DNA from 3 places in the Streptomyces sp. NPDC091682 genome. Region 1 is predicted to be linked to each of the others. Evidence: riboswitches for the same ligand, from Rfam matches in the RefSeq annotation. Region 1 holds a riboswitch; each other region holds the start of a gene.
What was found. Region 1 has a riboswitch for guanidine ahead of ACIQK6_RS34930 (multidrug efflux SMR transporter). Riboswitches for the same ligand answer to the same signal wherever they lie in the genome.
Positions count from the first base shown of each region.

Region 2: linked by a shared signal. The riboswitch ahead of ACIQK6_RS05150 (MBL fold metallo-hydrolase) and the one ahead of ACIQK6_RS34930 (multidrug efflux SMR transporter) in region 1 are both predicted to bind guanidine.
Region 3: linked by a shared signal. The riboswitch ahead of ACIQK6_RS05745 (Ohr family peroxiredoxin) and the one ahead of ACIQK6_RS34930 (multidrug efflux SMR transporter) in region 1 are both predicted to bind guanidine.

Region 1 is NZ_JBIVTH010000022.1:4,705-10,511, reverse strand. It holds gene ACIQK6_RS34965 (hypothetical protein) at 1-86, shown strand, start outside; gene rdgB (RdgB/HAM1 family non-canonical purine NTP pyrophosphatase) at 103-717, shown strand; tRNA gene ACIQK6_RS34955 (tRNA-Leu) at 807-890, opposite strand; gene ACIQK6_RS34950 (HNH endonuclease) at 934-1,944, opposite strand; gene bcp (thioredoxin-dependent thiol peroxidase) at 2,095-2,562, opposite strand; gene ACIQK6_RS34940 (DUF3618 domain-containing protein) at 2,670-2,990, shown strand; gene ACIQK6_RS34935 (co-chaperone GroES) at 3,034-3,375, shown strand; guanidine-III (ykkC-III) riboswitch at 3,430-3,500, shown strand; gene ACIQK6_RS34930 (multidrug efflux SMR transporter) at 3,532-3,852, shown strand; gene ACIQK6_RS34925 (transglycosylase domain-containing protein) at 3,866-5,807, opposite strand, start outside.
Region 2 is NZ_JBIVTH010000002.1:163,138-168,944, forward strand. It holds gene ACIQK6_RS05135 (hypothetical protein) at 1-434, opposite strand, end outside; gene ACIQK6_RS05140 (methyltransferase domain-containing protein) at 431-1,348, opposite strand; gene ACIQK6_RS05145 (PP2C family protein-serine/threonine phosphatase) at 1,769-2,860, shown strand; gene ACIQK6_RS05150 (MBL fold metallo-hydrolase) at 2,960-3,838, opposite strand; guanidine-III (ykkC-III) riboswitch at 3,850-3,917, opposite strand; gene ACIQK6_RS05155 (AAA family ATPase) at 4,085-5,807, opposite strand, start outside.
Region 3 is NZ_JBIVTH010000002.1:294,400-300,206, forward strand. It holds gene ACIQK6_RS05725 (AAA family ATPase) at 1-942, shown strand, start outside; gene ACIQK6_RS05730 (VWA-like domain-containing protein) at 958-2,142, shown strand; gene ACIQK6_RS05735 (hypothetical protein) at 2,329-2,520, shown strand; gene ACIQK6_RS05740 (hypothetical protein) at 2,542-2,757, opposite strand; guanidine-III (ykkC-III) riboswitch at 2,881-2,943, shown strand; gene ACIQK6_RS05745 (Ohr family peroxiredoxin) at 3,018-3,497, shown strand; gene ACIQK6_RS05750 (hypothetical protein) at 3,484-3,933, shown strand; gene ACIQK6_RS05755 (peptidoglycan recognition family protein) at 3,953-4,747, opposite strand; gene ACIQK6_RS05760 (nuclear transport factor 2 family protein) at 4,830-5,321, opposite strand; gene ACIQK6_RS05765 (SDR family oxidoreductase) at 5,336-5,807, opposite strand, start outside.

The DNA.
Region 1 (5,807 bases):
CGATCGAGAGCGGCAACACCGCCCCGGACATCAGGCCGGTCGCGGACGCGGCGAGCGAGCTCTCCAAGGTCTGCACCCCGGGCTGACCCGGATAATGGCGGCATGACCTCGACGCCCAGCCGCCTCATCCTGGCCACCCGCAACGCGGGCAAAGTCTCCGAACTCCGCGCGATCCTGTCCGACGCCGGCCTGCCGCACGAGCTGGTCGGCGCGGACGCGTACCCCGAGATCCCGGACGTCAAGGAAACCGGCGTCACCTTCGCCGAGAACGCCCTCCTCAAGGCCCACGCCCTGGCCCGCGCCACCGGCCTCCCGGCGGTCGCCGACGACTCGGGACTCTGCGTGGACGTCCTGCACGGCGCCCCCGGCATCTTCTCGGCCCGCTGGGCCGGCACCCACGGCGACGACAAGGCCAACCTGGACCTGCTGCTGGCCCAGCTCGGTGACATCGCCGACGAGAACCGCGGGGCCCACTTCGCGTGCGCGGCGGCCCTGGCCCTCCCGGACGGCACCGAACGCGTCGTCGAGGGCCGCCTCCTCGGCACCCTCCGCCACACTCCGTCCGGCACCGGCGGCTTCGGCTACGACCCGATCCTCCAGCCGCAGGGCGACACCCGCACGTGCGCGGAACTGACCCCGGCGGAGAAGAACGCCATCTCCCACCGCGGCCAGGCCTTCCGCGCCCTGGTCCCCTTCGTCCGCGCCCTCCTGGGCTGAGTCCTGTCGATCCGGCGGGACGCCACTGGATCGCGAACGCTCGAAGGCCCCGTACGCGACAACTGCGTACGGGGCCTTCGGCATGGATGTGCGGTTGGGGGGACTCGAACCCCCACGGGTTTTACCCCACTTGGACCTAAACCAAGCGTGACTGCCAATTCCACCACAACCGCGACATGTTGCCCAATTCGGACATCTCGTCCGTTCGGGCTGCGCTCAGTCTACGGGGATGACCGTGGCCTTGGCACGACGGTTACGGCACCACGTGTCGGTCAGGGAGTGGCAGTTCGGGCACAGGTATCGGAGGTTCTCGCGATGGTTGTCGCGCCAGTCCCCATTGATGTGATCGATCTGGAGGGTGATCGGCTGTCCGCGCCACTCTCCGGTGTTGCCGCACTCTTCGCAAGCGTAGGGCACGCCGATCCCTTGCAGGGCTCGGTGCAGGCGGGGGCGGCGAACGCGTGATGCACCCTCGGGGAGCATGGTCAGGGTGGTGTCGGCGGTGCCGCTCCGCAAGTGTGTCGCCTGTGTGGTTGCCCAGGTGCGCCTCTTGAAGTGGCTGACTTCGAGTTCGAGCCGGGTCACCAGCCGCCGAACGCGTCGATGGTTCACGTCGTTGACCTGCAGGCCGAGAGCGCGCATCAGGTCCGCGTAGCTCAAGGCTCCCGGAACCGCTGCGCGCAGAGCGTCCTCGGAGATCATGACTCGCGTGTTCCGGAAATGGGTGGTGTCGATGTCGTGCGCCTTCAGCATCCTTCCCAAGGCGGCGCGGGAGCGACTGTCGTCCGGCACGCCCAGGGCGCGAGCCGTGCCGCGGACGCTGTCGGCGGAGGCCGCGGCTACCGCAAGCTCCTCCGTGGTGAACGGTAGCTCGACGCCGGCCCGTTGCATGCCGCGAAAATGGCTGATGTCGATGCCGGCGGCGGCTATGCGGCGGACGATGTGCGACAGAGTCCCCGTGGCGGGGGGCGCGCCGAGCTTGACCGCAACCTCACGCAGGGTGGTGGACGTCGCAGCCGCGGCGGCGATGGCCTCGTCGGGGTACTTGCGCCACGGACTTCGCTTCGCGAAATGGCTGGTGTCGATTCCGTAGGTGGTGACGCGCTCCTGCAGCATGCGGCGTCGCCCTCCGCTCTCCTTGAAGCCCAGGCGCCGCATCAGGTCGGCCCAGCCTCTCGACGCGGCCACTGCGGAGGCCAGGGTGTCGCGGTCGTGCGGGTCTCTCATGACGTGGGCCCTCCGTAGAGTTCGGCCGCGCGTGCGGCCCTCGTACGGAGCAACGGCACCGGAAGGCGGACGGTTACGGGTCGATTCGTCCGATAAACGGAACGGCCCGCACCGGGTTGGTGCGGGCCGGTTCGGGAGCCGGGGCGGGGGTCAGAGGCCCAGGTCCTTGATGATCTTGGCTACGTGGCCCGTGGCCTTGACGTTGTAGAAGGCGTGTTCGACCTTGCCCTCCTCGTCGACCACCACCGTGGAGCGGATGACCCCGGTGACCGTCTTGCCGTACAGCTTCTTCTCGCCGTACGCGCCGTACGCCGTCAGCGTCTCCTTGTCCGGGTCGCTGACCAGGGTGACCTTCAGGTCCTCCTTCTCGCGGAACTTCGCCAGCTTCTCCGGCTTGTCCGGAGACACACCGATGACGTCGTAGCCGTGTCCCGTCAGGAAGGACAGGTTGCCCGTGAAATCGCAGGCTTGCTTGGTGCAGCCCGGGGTCAGCGCGGACGGGTAGAAGTAGACGATCACCTTGCGGCCCTTGTGGTCGGCGAGCGAGACCTCGTTGCCGTCCGCATCGGGCAGGGTGAAGGCGGGGGCGGTGTCGCCCGGCTGGAGTCGCTCGCTCATCGTGACACTCTCCTCGGGAGGGGATCGGTATGCCATGAGACTAAGCTGACAGACTGTTCATGGCGGACTACGCCCCACACGACCACGAGGACGACGGAGGCAGCGCGGTGCCGGAAGCCAGGACCCCCGCACAGATCGAGGCGGACATCGTCCGCCGCCGTGAGCAGCTCGCCGAGACGCTCGACGAGATCGGTGTGCGCATGCACCCGAAGACGATCATCGGGGACGCGAAGGCACGGGTCGCCTCGTCCGTCGACGAGACCGCCGGGCGGGCCTTCGCCGCGGTGAACCGGTTCGTGACGGATGTGCGGGACGGTCTGCGCCACGACGACGGGGCTCCGCGCGTCGACCGGATCGTGCCCGTCGCGCTGGTCGCGGTGAGCCTGGTCGGGCTGTTCGTGGTGTCGGCGCGCCGCAAGCGCGGATGACCCTGAGGGGTACGGGACGGGCGCGGGCAGGTAGGTTCGGGGCGTGAGCGAGAACACCACCCACGACAAGCTGCCCATCCGCATGCTGCACGACCGCGTGCTCGTGAAGTCCGATCTGCCGGAGGGCGAGCGGCGCTCGGGCGGCGGCATCCTGATTCCTGCGACGGCCGCGGTGGGCAAGCGGCTGGCCTGGGCCGAGGTGGTCGCGGTCGGGCAGAACGTCCGGACGGTCGAGCCCGGTGACCGGGTGCTGTACGACCCCGAGGACCGTGCCGAGGTCGAGGTGCGCGGTGCGACGTACGTGCTGATGCGCGAGCGGGACCTGCACGCCGTGGCCGCGGAGCGACTGGAGGGGTCGGAGGACTCCACCGGGCTGTACCTCTGAGTCGCTGAGCAAGGGCTGGTGGCCCGGGTCACCAGCCCTTTTCGCGGCCTTTTCGCGGCTTTTTGCTACGGTGGGGGAGAACCCCGACGAGACGCGCCGTACCGGGTACGACAAGACGACGCACCCCGTACCGCTCGTCGTCTCGGAGGTGCCGTCATGGCATGGGTTCTTCTTCTCGTCGCCGGTCTGCTCGAAGTCGGCTGGTCGATCGGCATGAAGTTCACCGAAGGTTTCACCCGGCTGTGGCCCAGTGTGTTCACGGGTGCCGGGATCGTCGCGAGCATGGTGTTGCTGTCGTACGCCGCGAAGACCCTGCCCATCGGTACGGCCTACGGGGTGTGGGTGGGCATCGGTGCCGCCGGCGCGGCCGTGCTCGGTATGGCGGTGTTGGGTGAGCCCGTCACCGCCGCCCGGATCTTCTTCATCTGTCTGTTGCTGGTCGCCGTGGTGGGGCTGAAGGCGACCTCCGGTCACTGACCGGGTGCTGCGGTCATTCCAGGAACGCCGACGGCGGGCGCAGGCCTTCTGCGGGGCCTCCGTCGCTGCCCTGCGCACTGCCCTGGGTGTTGCCCTGGGTGCCCTGGGTGGTGCCGCCCTGGTCGCCGCCCTGGGTGGTGCCGCCGTTGTCTTGGCCGCCGTTGTCCTGGCCTCCGTTCACCGGGCCGCCGTTGTCCTGGCCGCCCTGGTTCTGGCCGCCGTTGTTCTGCCCGCCCTGGTTGCGGCCGCCCGTCGGGTTCGACGGCGAGGGTCGGGCCGGGCGTTCGGGGGTGCTGGGCGAGGGTTCGCCGGGGGTCTCCTGCGGCGGGTTGGATTCCGGGCTGGGCGGCGGTGGGGGCGGTGCGGCGCCGGGCTGGAGTTCCAGGTCGAAGTCGACGGGGTCGGTGCCTTCCAGGGCGGTCTTGGTGTACGCGGCCCAGATCCGGGCGGGGTATCCGCCGCCGCCGATGCGGGCCTCGCCGAGGGCGCCGTAGAGGGATTCCAGGGTTCCGGTGTCCGGGTCCTGGCCCATCATCGAGATCACGGTGACCAGGTCCGGGGTGTAGGCCGCGAACCAGGCCGAGCGGTCGAGTTCGCCGGTGCCGGTCTTGCCCGCGGCCGGGTGGCCGGCGGCGAGGGCGGCCGTGCCGGTGCCGTTGTCCACGACGCTGACCAGCATGGACGTGGTGGTGTCGGCGGCTTCGCGGCTGATGGCCTGGGTGGGGGTGCGCTGGGGGAGGCCGATGGTTTCGCCGCCCTTGGTGATCTTCTCGAGGAAGGTGTAGGGGGTGCGTCGGCCGTGGTCGGCGAGGGTGGCGTAGGCCTGGGTCATGTCCAGGACGCTGGCCTGCAGGGTGCCGAGGGCCATGGCCGGGCCGGGTACGAAGTTGGGGGTGTTCTCGGGGATGCCGAGGTCGATGGCGGTCTTCTTGACCTTGGCGGTGCCGACGTCGACCGCCATCTGTGCGTACACGGCGTTGACGGAGAGGTCGGTGGCGGTGTTGACGGTGATGTTGCCGTAGGAGACCTGGCCCTCGTTCTCGGGGGCGAAGCGGATGCGGCCGCCGACGACCGGGCGTTTGTTGTCGCCGTTGTAGATCGTGTTCGGGGTGATCCGGCGGCCGTCCTGGGTGCGGGAGTCGTTCTCGACGGCGGCGGCGAAGACGAAGGGCTTGAAGGTGGAGGCGACCTGGTAGTCGTGGCGGGTCGCGTTGTTCACGTACTGCTTGGTGTAGTCGATGCCGCCGTACATGGCGAGGACCTTGCCGGTGGCCGGGTCGATGGAGACCCCGCCGGCCCGGACGAGCCGGTCGGCCTTCCGTTTCTCGGGTTCGAGCTTGCTGACCATCTGGTCGTCGACGGCGCCGACGAGGGCGGCCTGGCGGCGTTTGTCGAGGGTGGTGGTGATGCGGTAGCCGCCTTCGGCGAGGGTCTTGTCGTCGAGGATCTCGTTGTCGACGATGTAGTCCTTGATCGCTTCGACGAGGTAGCCGCGCTGGCCGGAGAGACCGGCGGCCGCGCGGACCTTGCCCGGTTCGGGGAACTGCGTCTTCGCGCGTTCGGCGGGGGTCAGCCAGCCCTTCTTGACCATGCCGTCGAGTACGTAGTTCCAGCGGGCGAGGGCGCGGGGGCGGCTCTGGGGGTGGGAGACGACGTCGAAGGCGCTGGGGGAGTTGAGGAGGGTGGCGAGGTAGGCGCCCTCGGCGGTGGTGAGTTTGCCGACGTCCTTGCCGTAGTAGGCCTGGGCGGCGGCCTGGATGCCGTAGGCGTTGCGGCCGAAGTAGCTGGTGTTGAGGTAGCCCTCGAGGATGTAGTTCTTCGACTTCTCGCGGCCGAGTTTGATCGCGATGAAGAACTCTTTGACCTTGCGTTTGATCGTCTGTTCCTGGCCCAAGTAGTAGTTCTTGACGTACTGCTGGGTGATGGTCGAACCGGACTGGGTGCCCTTGCCGGTC
Region 2 (5,807 bases), on a different contig from region 1:
GATGACCCCGGGTCCTCGATGGTGCGCAGCAGACGTACGCCGTGTTCGACGACAACACCCGTCCCCACCTCGTCGGAACCCGAGTCCTGCCAGTCGTCGACGGCGTTGGCCCAGTAGTTCCATTGGGTGAACAGGAGGAGGGCGTCCACGTTCCCGTCGGGGATGATGCGGCAGGAGAAGTCGGCGCTGTGGGTGGCGAGGCCCCATGCGCGCTCGACCGGATCCGGGTAGATGCCGAAGGCGTCCAGCCACTCGACCGCCCGTGCCTCCACCTGCTTCGCCTCGGGATGGACGAGGTTGCGCTCCAGGGGACAGTAGAAGGACGGCAGGCGCGCACCGAGGAGCGAGGGGCGGGGCGCCGGTGGCGGTGCGGGTGCCGCGGACGGGGAGGGGGACGGAGACGGGGACGGGGATGGTGCCGGGGACGCCGTCATCGGCCGCTCCCGAGCCGGAAGCGCAGCAGCCGCGTCTGCACCGCGTGGTCCCGCCAGAGCCGGAAGAACCTGCTGTGCGCGAGCGTCGACTGTTCGAGCCGTTCGCCGGTCCAGGCGCCGGGCTCGGCGTCGGCGCCCGCGCGGAGCCGGTCGAGTTCGGCGGTGTTCCACGCCATGGACTGCACCCAGAACTCCGCCACCAAGTCCGTCACGTCCTCCTCGTGCACGAGTTCAAACCCGGCCGCCTCGGCCGCGGTGAGGTATTCCCCTCTCAGTCCCAGTCGCGTTCTGTAGTAGCCGTCGATGAACTCGCGCCATGTGGAACGGCCCACGAAGTGTTCCTGGATCCCGAACCATCCTCCGGGCTCCAGCGCCTTGGCCACGACCTCGAAGAGTCGGGTCCGATCGGTGTAGCCGCTGCTCTCGTTGGCGTAGACGGCGTCGTACGCGCAGGTCTCGTCGAGGTCGTGCACATCCGCCAGTACGGGCTTCACCCGCTCCCCGACCCCGGCGTGCCGTGCGAAGTGCCGGACGATCGGGATGTGTTCCGCTACGACGGTGAGGCCGGTGACCGATGCTCCGTGCTCCTGCGCCCAGTACAGCGACGTCCCGCCCAGGCCGCAGCCGATGTCCAGCAGGCGCCGCGGAGACTCCTCGTACGCGCCCCACGACCGGGCCGCATGCTGCACGATCCGCTCCTGCGCATCGAACAGGCGCTGCTTCAACACGCTCTGGGGGACGGTGCTGTCCGGCGGACCGTCCGGGTAGAGGCCCACGTGGAAGTGGACGCGGGGACCCGGACCGTACTTGTGCAGGATCTCTTGCGTCTTGTGACTGTAGTAGAACCGTATGGGATCGTCCGCGGCCGTGCCCTGTTCGCGACCCAAGGACGATAAGAGGGGGGTGACGTGCATGGGGTGTCCGCCCTTTCGTGGGGTAGGGCTGCCTCCGGGACACGCTGTCACCGCACTCACCGCGTCCCGTCCGGCACACTGTTGAAGCACGGATCATCGTGGCACTTCGGATCCGCCACGTCAGCCGACTGGAGTAACACGGGGCAGCATCCGGGTCCCGCCGCGTGCGGGCTGACCGGCCACGGTCGTCCGATCGGCCCGAGGACGGCCGGACGACCGAACGACCGTGCCCCACGTCGTCGCGGACCGACCGGTCAGCCGGTCCGGCCGAGGCCCCCTCGGCGTAGACCTCCCGCGGCTGTCGGTGCCTCGACACACCGAGAGTGCACACCCTTGCGGACAGATACTGTCCGCAACTGGGGGACCGCGACCTCGACCGTCAGAGCGCTATGACCCGATTACGTAGATATCCTGTGAAGTGTGATCGAGTCTGGACGGCCGCGGCTACGCAGGCGCCCCGGCCCGGGACGACTTGTGCGGCTGTCGCCGGTCATCCTGACCGTCGTCATCGCCAGCCTGGCGTACAACACTCCGCCGGAAATGGCCTTCAGCCGTCTCCTGCCCGCGGCGCCGGCACTCGCCGCCGCCATGTGGCCGGTATTGCCGACCGTCCTGCTCGGGACGGTCTGTCTCATCCTGATGATCGGCCTCAGCTTCGTCTTCCCGGACCTGGGGACGTGGTGGACGGCCGCGGGGATCATCGCGGTCACCGTCGCCGCCGCGTACGGGAGCCATGTCCGGCTCCAGCGGGAGCGCACCCTCTTCCAGGTACGGCTCGTCGCCGACGCGGCACAGCAAGTGGTGCTCAGCCCCCTGCCGCGCCGCTTCGGCGGCATCGAGATCGAGTCGCTGTACCTCGCGGCGGCGGCCGAGGCACGCATCGGCGGGGACTTCTACGAGGTGGTCGACACTCCGTTCGGGGTCAGGCTGCTCATCGGTGACGTCCGGGGCAAGGGCCTGCCGGCGGTGGGAGCGGCCGCGGCGATCGTGAACGCCTTCCGGGAGGCCGCGTACGGCGAGATCGACATGGTCAACGTCGCACGCCGCATGGACGCCAGCAGCACCCGTTACAACGGCGCGTTTCCGCCCGAGGGGCCGTTGGAGCGCTTCGCCACCGCCCTCCTCGTCCAGATCCCGCACGGGGGTAGACGCATCGACATCCTCAACTGCGGACACCCCCCGCCGCTGCTCCTGAACCAGGGGAAGGTCCTCACCCTCGAGTCCACCACCCCCTCCCCCTTGCTCAGCCTCGCGGAGCTGATCGGCGACCACTACAGCGTCGACACCTTCGACTTCGCCCCCGATGACCTGCTGCTCCTCTATACCGACGGGATCGCCGAGGCCCGCGCCCGCGACGGCGAGTTCTTCCCGCTGGCGGCCTGGATGCGCAGGCAGCCCCCGACACCACCCGACGAACTGCTCACGGCCCTTCACCGCGATCTCCTCCGCCACAGCAAGGGCCGCCTCGACGATGACATCGCCGCCCTCGCCGTGCGCCTGTGCGAGCCTTGAGCCCGTCGCCAGCCGTAATCGTGCGGCCACTCTTCGTGTGCGCCTCGGCCAGCGGCGCTTCGCCCGCTTCCCGGATTGGCAGTGCCTCTGGAGCGCGGCTCAGTCGTCCGGGCAGATGACGAAGAGGGGGAAGGCGAGTCGGCGGGGCCGGTCGCCCATCTCGTTGAGTGCGGCGCGGATCTCGTGCAGATGGCCGGTCGTCATCTGCAGTGGCGGTTCGTGGGGCTGGTAGGTGGTGCGGACCGGGTACTCCACGCCCGGTTCGGTGGTCATCTCGATGTGGCAGCCCATGAGGTGGGTGACCGTTCTGCGTTCGCAGAACTCGATCAGGCGGTCGATGGTCCGCGCGAAGGCGTGCCAGTCCTGGACGTAGAGGCGGCCCGGATAGACCGTGTCGCCGGTGAGCAGGAACCCGGTCCACGCGTCGTAGAACGTGACGGCCGCCTCGTGGTGCCCGGGGGTGGCCAGGCACTCGAGGCTGCGGCCACCCAGATCGACCCTTGTCACGGCCGTGGGGTTCTCGTCGAATCCGAAATACTGCCAGGCCGTGGAGAGTTCCGCTGCGACCACCGTGGTGTGGGGACGGTCGGCGAACTGGCCGTCGCCCGCGACGTGGTCGCCGTGGGCGTGCGTGTGCAACACCAACAGGTGGTACTCCTGGCGGGGGTGGCGGGCGAGCCAACCGTCGACGAGCCGGTCCACCACCGCGCGCAAGGGGAAGAACTCAGGTGACGCGGTGGCTCCCGTATCGATCAGCACCGCCCGGTCGTTGCCGAACAACAGGAACAGGAACGGCGCTTCGTAGTGGATCGCCATGTTCTGCCGCAGGATGACCGTGTGCTCGTCGTACTCATGGACCTGGATGTCCGGGTCGGTGTTGTGCTTGGACGAGGGCGAGCCGTGGATCCAGCGGACGTCCAACTCGCGGGGCCGAGAAACCGGACGGTCGAAGTCGATGAAGGATGGGGCTGCGGCCATGACGCCTCCTGAGTGCGTCGTCTTAGCAGGCCGGGTACGGCGCACATCTCGTCCGGGGCGGGCACCTACGAGCCTCCGGCACGACGCTACCACGAGATCGATCGACGGCTCCGCTACCCGGCGTCCGCGCGGCGGCACCGCTCTCGCTCGCTGGACGAAGCGCACCCCGATGGCGAACTCACGGACCTGCGACAGTGACACGTCGCAGGCCAGGACTCGGCTCGCGCGCTCCGGCGGGCTTGCGGGTCAGTCCTCCGGAGCCGCAGCGGGCCGGGGGGCGATGCTTCCCGTGAGCTCCTGGTACGCGTCCATCACATCCCCCAGGTGCAGCGTGGTGACCTCGTCCGGCGACGGAACTCCGGAGTGGCCGATCCGGTCGAAGACGCGCAGGTCCCTCGCCGCGGCGGCCTTCCGCACGAGTTCGCGTGCGAAGCGGCCGTTGCCGAGGCGGTCGATCAGGTCTCGGGTGACGGCCAGGTCGCATGACACGCGCAGCGCGTTCGCGGCCTCCTCGGTGAGTGAATCGCCCTGGGCTTCGAGGAACGACTCCGCGATCAGCACCAGGTCGTCGGCCGCGTAGGCAGGGAAGTCCACCCGGGTGTTGAAGCGGGAAGCGAGGCCCGGATTGGTGGACAGGAGCTCTGCGATCTCGTCCGGGTACCCGGCCAGAACCACGACCAGGCGGTGCCTGTCGTCCTCGGCACGCTTGAGCAGTACCTGTAGGGCCTCCTTCCCGAAGGCGTCACCGCCCGAGTAGCCGGTGTTGGACAGCGCGTACGCCTCGTCGATGAAGAGCACTCCGTCGAGCGCCCGGTCGATGGCCTGGGACGTCTTGATCGCCGTCTCGCCCAGGTGCTGTCCCACGAGGTCCACGCGCTGCACCTCGACGACGTGGCCCCGCTCCAGCAGGCCGAGTCCGGCGAAGACGCTGCCGACGATGCGGGCGACGGTGGTCTTGCCCGTGCCGGGCGGTCCGGCGAACACCAGGTGTTGCGGAGCAGGCGCCGCGGTCAGGCCCTGGCTCCTGCGCACTGCCGCCATTCGCAGCTGGGCCGACAGGCTCCGCACCTGGCGCTTCACCGGGGCCAGGCCGACCATTCCGTCCAACTCGGCCATCGCCTCGTCCAGCAACCTCGAACGCTCCTCGTCGCTCAAGGTGCCGCCGGAGGAGTTCCCGCGCTGTTCCCGCACGGTCGGGGCGGCCTGGGCCGGTACGGGTGCAGGTACGGGTGCGGGTGCGGTCGGCGGGGTCAACGCCTGGGCACGCTGGGCCACGTCGCCCAGGCCGGGGCTGTATCGGAACGCAGTCTGGAAGTGCTTCAGCGCTTCCTCGGCACGGTCGAGCTCCTCGTAGGCACGGCCACGCAGATAGGCGACTTCGCCGAGGAAGCCGGCGTTGTCGCCGAGCGCTTGCGGGAGCGGTCTCAGGACGTTGAGCGCCTCGTGGGAAACGCCCTGGGCGATGAGGCCGGCCGCGACGTAGAGCTGTGACTCGTCCCTCAGGAAGGAGTTCCGAATCCCTTCGGCGAAGGTGAGCAGAAGTGGCCAGTCCCTCTTCAGGAAGGCGTACCGTGCGCAAACGAACCGGGTCTCGTCGCAGTCGAGCACGGCATGGGAAAGCATGTTCCACGCCTGCTCGAGCAGGCCGTCGTCCAGGAGTTTCGCCGCCCGCGCGAGCCACAGGTCACGGTCCGTCTCCAGGCGGAAGTTCACGTAGCCCCCGATCTGGAACCGGGAGGACAAGGGGGTCTGGAGCTTCCTCCGCAGGGCACCGAAGTCCTGGGCCTGACCGTACATGGCCTCGACCGCCCGGTCCTGGAGCTGCCCGACGGCATGGAACCCTAGCCAGGCATCGGCCGCGAGCGGATTGTGCTCGAGGGCCGAGCGGAAGGACTCGGCAGCGGCGGCCGGATTGCCCGACCTCAGCTGCGCGACGCCTTGGAGCCATGCCTGTTCGCACTTCTTGATC
Region 3 (5,807 bases), on a different contig from region 1:
GCGGGGTTGCCCATCGTCGGCGAGGACCCGGCCACCACGGGCGTCCCCATGGCACCGCCGGACTGGGCGGTGCGCCTCGCCCGCACCGGCCACGGGCTGTTGTTCTTCGACGAGCTGTCCTCCGCCCCGCCGGCCGTGCAGGCGGCCCTGCTGCGCGTGGTCCTGGAGCGTCGGGTCGGCAGCCTCGAACTACCGGCGGCGGTACGGATCGTCGCCGCGGCCAACCCGCCCGCGAGCGCCGCCGACGGCTGGCACCTCAGCCCGCCGCTCGCGAACCGCTTCGTCCACCTCGACTGGACGCACAACCCGCGCACCGTGGCCCGCGGCATGGCCGGCACCTGGCCCGAGGTGGCGATCCCGGCCGTCGATCCCGCCAAGGCCGCCGGTTCGGTCGCCCGGGCCCGCGGGGCCGTCTCCGGCTTCCTCACCGCCCGTCCGGGCCTGGTCCACCACATGCCGGCCGAGGCCGCCGGACGGGGCCGCGGCTGGCCCTCCCCGCGCACCTGGGAGATGGCCCTGCGGCTGCTGGCCACCGGGTACGCGGCATCGACGGGCCGGGAGGCCCTCGCCGCCGCGCTCACCGGCGCCGTGGGCGAAGCCGCCGGGATCGAACTGCTCTCGTACCTCGAACACCTCGACCTGCCCGACCCGGACCGGGTGCTGGCCGACCCCGACGCCTTCGCCCTGCCCGAGCGCGGCGACCGGCAGCTGGCCTTCCTCATCGCCGTGGTCGCGGCCGTGCAGAGCGAGCTCACCCGTCCCCGCTGGGAAGCGGGCTGGGCGGTCCTCGCCAAGGCCGTGGACGCGGGCGTGCCCGACGTCGCCGCCCGCGCCGCCGCCGACCTCGCCGCGATGCGCGACCTCGACTGGCCGGTGCCCGCCGGCATCGACGCCTTCGTGGAACTGCTCCAGCTGTCCGGCTCGCTGCCGGGCGGCAACTGAGCCCAGTCCGGCGCCGTGCGACCGGAGTTGGACCGCGCGAAGCTACTGGCGGCCCGTTACAAGGCCGCCGAAACCCGTCCGTACCTCGCGTCCGCGCTGTACGCCCTGACCGTCGTCCCTTCGGCCGGGGTGCGCACCATGGGCGTCGACCGGCACTGGCGCTGCTACGTCTCGCCCGCTTTCGTCGAGGCGACCCCGGTGGCCCTGCTGGCCGGGGTGTGGATCCACGAGGTGGCGCACCTGCTGCGCGACCACCACGGCCGGGCCGAGCGGCTGCCCGCCGCCGACCAGCGCGATCCGGTCCGGATCAACATCGCCCAGGACTGCGAGATCAACGACGACCTGCTGGCGGACGGGCTGGCGCTGCCCGAGGGCCGGATGGAGCCCGGGCTCTACGGCCTGCCCACGGGCGGCCTCTTCGAGACGTACCTGCCGGCGATCCCCCCGACGCCCCACGGGCCGGACTGCGGTTCCGGTGCGCACGGCACTCCCGGGCCGTGGGAGCTGGGCGAGGACGGCGGCCCCGCCCGGGTCGGACCGGTGGAGGCCGAGGCGCTGCGCCGGCAGACCGCCGAGGCCGTACGGGCCCACCGGCGCACCCGGGGTCGGGTGCCCGAGGGCTGGGCCCGGTGGGCCGAGGAGGTCCTGGAGCCCTCCGTCGACTGGCGCCGGGCTCTGGCGGGATCGGTCCGCGAGGCCGCCGCCTGGGCGGCCGGCGCGGTGGACTACACCTACCGCCGCCCCTCGCGCCGGACGCCCGCGCTCGGCGGCCGGGTGGTGCTGCCCAGTCTGCGCAGGCCGCTGCCGCGGGTGGCCGTCGTCATCGACACCTCGGGATCGATGGGCCCAGGCGAGCTCGCGGCCGCTCTCGCCGAAGTCACCGGCGTCCTGCGGGAGGTGGGGGTCGGCGGCAACCGGGTCGCCGTCCTCGCGTGCGACGCCGACGTGCACGCCGTGACCCGGGTGCGCAGTGCCGGCGAGGTGACCCTGGCCGGCGGCGGGGGGACGGACATGCGGGTCGGCATCGGCGCGGCCCTGGCCCTGCCCGACCGGCCGAACGTCGTGGTCGTGCTGACCGACGGGTTCACGCCGTGGCCGGACGAGACGCCGTCCTGCCGGCTGATCGCCGCGCTGGTCGGGAGCGCCCCGCCCGCGCCCCCGCCCTGGGTGGAGACCGTACGCGTCGACCTGGCCACGTGACCCCGCCGGCCGACGGCCCTGTCTGCTGCGGGCAGTTCACCAAGTGACGGGCCTCCGGCGGCCTTTGTCGGCACGGCACCAACGCGACCCCGGACGGCACGCCTTGTCACCCTCTGTGTTTAGCATCCCGCGATTCGGTAACAAGATGTAGTGACAGGTAATCAACACTCGACGAAAGGCAGGACCATGAACCTCGTCAACGTGCTCATCCTCGTCGCGGTCCTCGCACTTGTCGGCCTTCTGATCGCGGCCCCCAGCGCCACCGTGCGGCGCAACCCGTTCCCGGGCCGGCGGCAGCGGGCCGACCGCCGCCTCTCGGGCGCTCCCCGGTCGACCCGGGTGCCCGGTCAGCGGGGCATCCAGCACCACGCGCCGTGAATCCGGCGCAGCGGCCGACCGTCAGACGGGCTCGGTGGCGAAGAGCTCCAGGTGGGCGCAGTGCGGGCAGCGGTACGCCTCGATGCGCCGCCGGGGCTTTCCCAGCCGTTTGGCACCGCCGAACAGGCCGCGTTCCAACGCCCCGGCGATCCAGCGCGCGTACCCCCGGGCGCCCTCCCCCGCGTCCTCGACGAAACCCGGCTCCAGGCCGACGCCACCGCAGTAGGTACATCTCATCGCGTCCACGGGCCGAGTGTAGGGAGCGGGGCCACGGCGCCGGCCGCCGGGCCGGCGCCGGGCCCCGTGAGGAACTTCACCGCGGGGGACGTCCCCGGACCGCGGCCGGCGTTGCTAGATTGTCGGGCGGCCGGTCCAAGGCCCCGGACGAGATGCGCCGTACCCGGTTACGCACGACGACGCGCGAGGTGCTGCACGAGCAGCGCCGTCCGCTGTCCGCACCCGGGCAGCGTACTCGTCGAGCAAGATGGGCGTACGCCATGACCGTGCCACTCACCCGCAGCCTGTACCGGACGACCGCGCACGCCGCGGGGGGACGTACCGGATCCGTCCGCACGGACGACGGACGCCTGGACGTCCGCCTCGCCCCGCCGCGCAAGAAGGTGCCCGGCACCACCAACCCCGAGCAGCTGTTCGCGGCCGGTTTCGCCGCCTGCTTCACCTCCGCGCTCGCAGAGGTCGCCGCCGAGTTCGGGGCGGACGCCGCCACCGCACGCGTGGCGTGCGAGGTCCAGCTCGGCACCACGGACACGCCCGCCGGCTACGGCCTCGCGGTGACGCTCACCGTCGGCGTGCCCGGGTGGCGGGCGGCGGACCTCCAGCCCTTGCTGCACCGGGCGGACGCGGTCTGCCCGTACTCGCAGGCCGTGCGCGGCAACGTACCGCTGACGCTCGTGGCCGTGGACGAGCTCGCCGGGGCCGTGGAGTCCGTCGAGTCCGGCGCCGATGACCGCGCCTGAGTCCGCGCGGGGCGAGCACCTCCCGGACGGCCCCGGCGTCGCCGTGCCCGAGCACGGCGCCTGGCTGCGGCGCGGCATCAGCCGCGACGGCGGACCCCTCGTCGAGGACCGCGAAGTGGTGTGGCTGCAGGCCGGGTCGTACTACGCCGACAGCCGGGGCTTCGCCGGTGAGACGTCCTTCGACGGCTCCCAGGTGCACTTCCACCACCTCACGGGCGAGCCCGGCGAAGACGCCGGCACCTTCCGGTGGGACGGTGCGGACCTCGTCGAGCGGGGCACCAACCCGGACGGCAGCACCTTTCTGGAGATCTGGACCGAGCTGCCCGCCGCCGACGGCGCGTGCGGCTCCTGGTCCGGCCCGGACCACCACGTGGTGCGCGTCGGCCGCCACGTGGTGCACGTCGATTCCCGTTCCGGTACGTACTGGCGGCTGTAGCCCGGGCCGCGGCGGACCGTCAGGGCAGGAGACCGGCCGGCAGGTATTCCGCGTACTCCGAGGCCGGCCGACCGGTGGCCTGGCGGACCAGGTCCTCGATGGGGTCGACCGCCTCCTCCGACAGGGGCGTGCCGAGGCGGGCGGCGACGTCCCTGCGCAGGGTCGGTAGTTTGGCGTAGAGGCGGTCGCCGGGGCAGGAAGTGGCGTTGAAGTCGCGGTGGCCGTAGATCTCCGACGCGGGCAGGCCGTACTGGTCGCAGATGTGGGCGCACAGGTCGGCCAGGGCCGCGTACTGTGCCGCCGGCTGGTCCTGCGAGGTGTACGTGCCCTCGTTCTCGATGCCGATCGACACGGTGTTCTGGCCGACGCAGTGCGCCGCCCGCACCTGGCGGTGGCCGGTGCGCAGCTCCGCCAGGCTGTTGTGGCGTCCCTCCAGCACGAAGGCCCCGCGGCTGATGGTGAAGTGCTGGCCCGTGTCGATCCAGCCCTGCGCGTCCATGTGGTACGTCTGGATCGCGCGGGCGAGGGCGACGGCGCGCTGCTTCGAGTAGTCCGTCACGTTCGCCGTCGCCGTGTGGTGGACGATGATCCGCTCCGGGCCGTTGGCGAGGACGACGACGGGTTCGGACGCCGCCCGCGCACCCCAGGCGGCGCAGCCGATGATGTCCGGGGTGGCGGCGGAGTACGCCCGCCCCGCCGCGGCGAGCGGCAGTGCCGCGGCGGCGGTCAGGGCGAAGGCTCCCGTGAGGACCGACCGGCGGGTGTACGGGGCCGCGGCGCGTGCCGACGGCTGGTGCAGTGCGGAGGAGGTCATGCGGCGCCATTGAAGGGGACCGTGCCGCCACCGGCCGCGCAGACACACCGCGCACCCCCCGGACGTACCACCATCGGTGGCCCTACCGGGAGTCCTCGGCGTACGACACCGCCCGGCCGAGGCCCGGCGGCGTGTCCTCCCCGGCGGTCCACCAGACGCCCAGTCGCTGGCGGACCAGGTACCAGCCCCCGTCGGGACCCCGGCGGAAGTCCCAGTCGTACGGACCGCCCATGGAGTAGGGCGAAGAGCTCTGCCCGCTCCCCGTCACGGCGACGAACCACATGTACCCGACGCCCGTCGCCCGGTCCTCGTCCACCTCGAAGTCCATGTTCAGGATGTGGTGCTGCATGCTCGGGAAGTGTGCCTCCGCCTCCTCCACCTTCGCCCGGACCGCCTCCCTGCCGCGGACCTCTCCCCACGGCTCGAACTCCAGCACCGCGTCCTCGGCCCAGCACTCGATCCACGCCCGCCAGTCCTTGCGGTCCAGCGCCCGCCAACCGCGGATCATGAGCCGCCGCAAGGCTTCCTTGTCCTCCAGGACCCGCAGTCGGCGCAGCAGGTCCTCGTACGTCACTTCGGTCCCCGCGGTCACTGGGCACTCGCAGCAGGGCGTACGACGATCTCGTTGACGTCGACCTCGGCCGGCTGGGCGACGGCGTAGGCGATGGCTCCGGCAATGGCGGACGCCGGCAGCGCCACGGCGCGATAGGCCTTCATGGCCTCGCGCGCGGCAGGGTCGGAGATGCCTTCGGCCAGCTCCGACTCGGTCACGCCCGGAGAGACCAGGGTGACCCGGACGGTGCCGTCCGACTCCTGGCGCAGCCCTTCGGACAGGGCGCGGACGGCGAACTTGGTGGCGCAGTAGACGGCCGCGGTGGGCGACACCTCGTACGCGCCGACGGAGGCGACGTTCACGAAGTGCCCGCCGCCCCCGGCGCGCATCACCGGCAGGGCGGCGGCGATCCCGTGCAACACGCCCTTGACGTTCACGTCGATCGTCCGGTCCCATTCATCGACCTTCAGAGCGTCCAGCGGCGAGAGCGGCATCACCCCGGCGTTG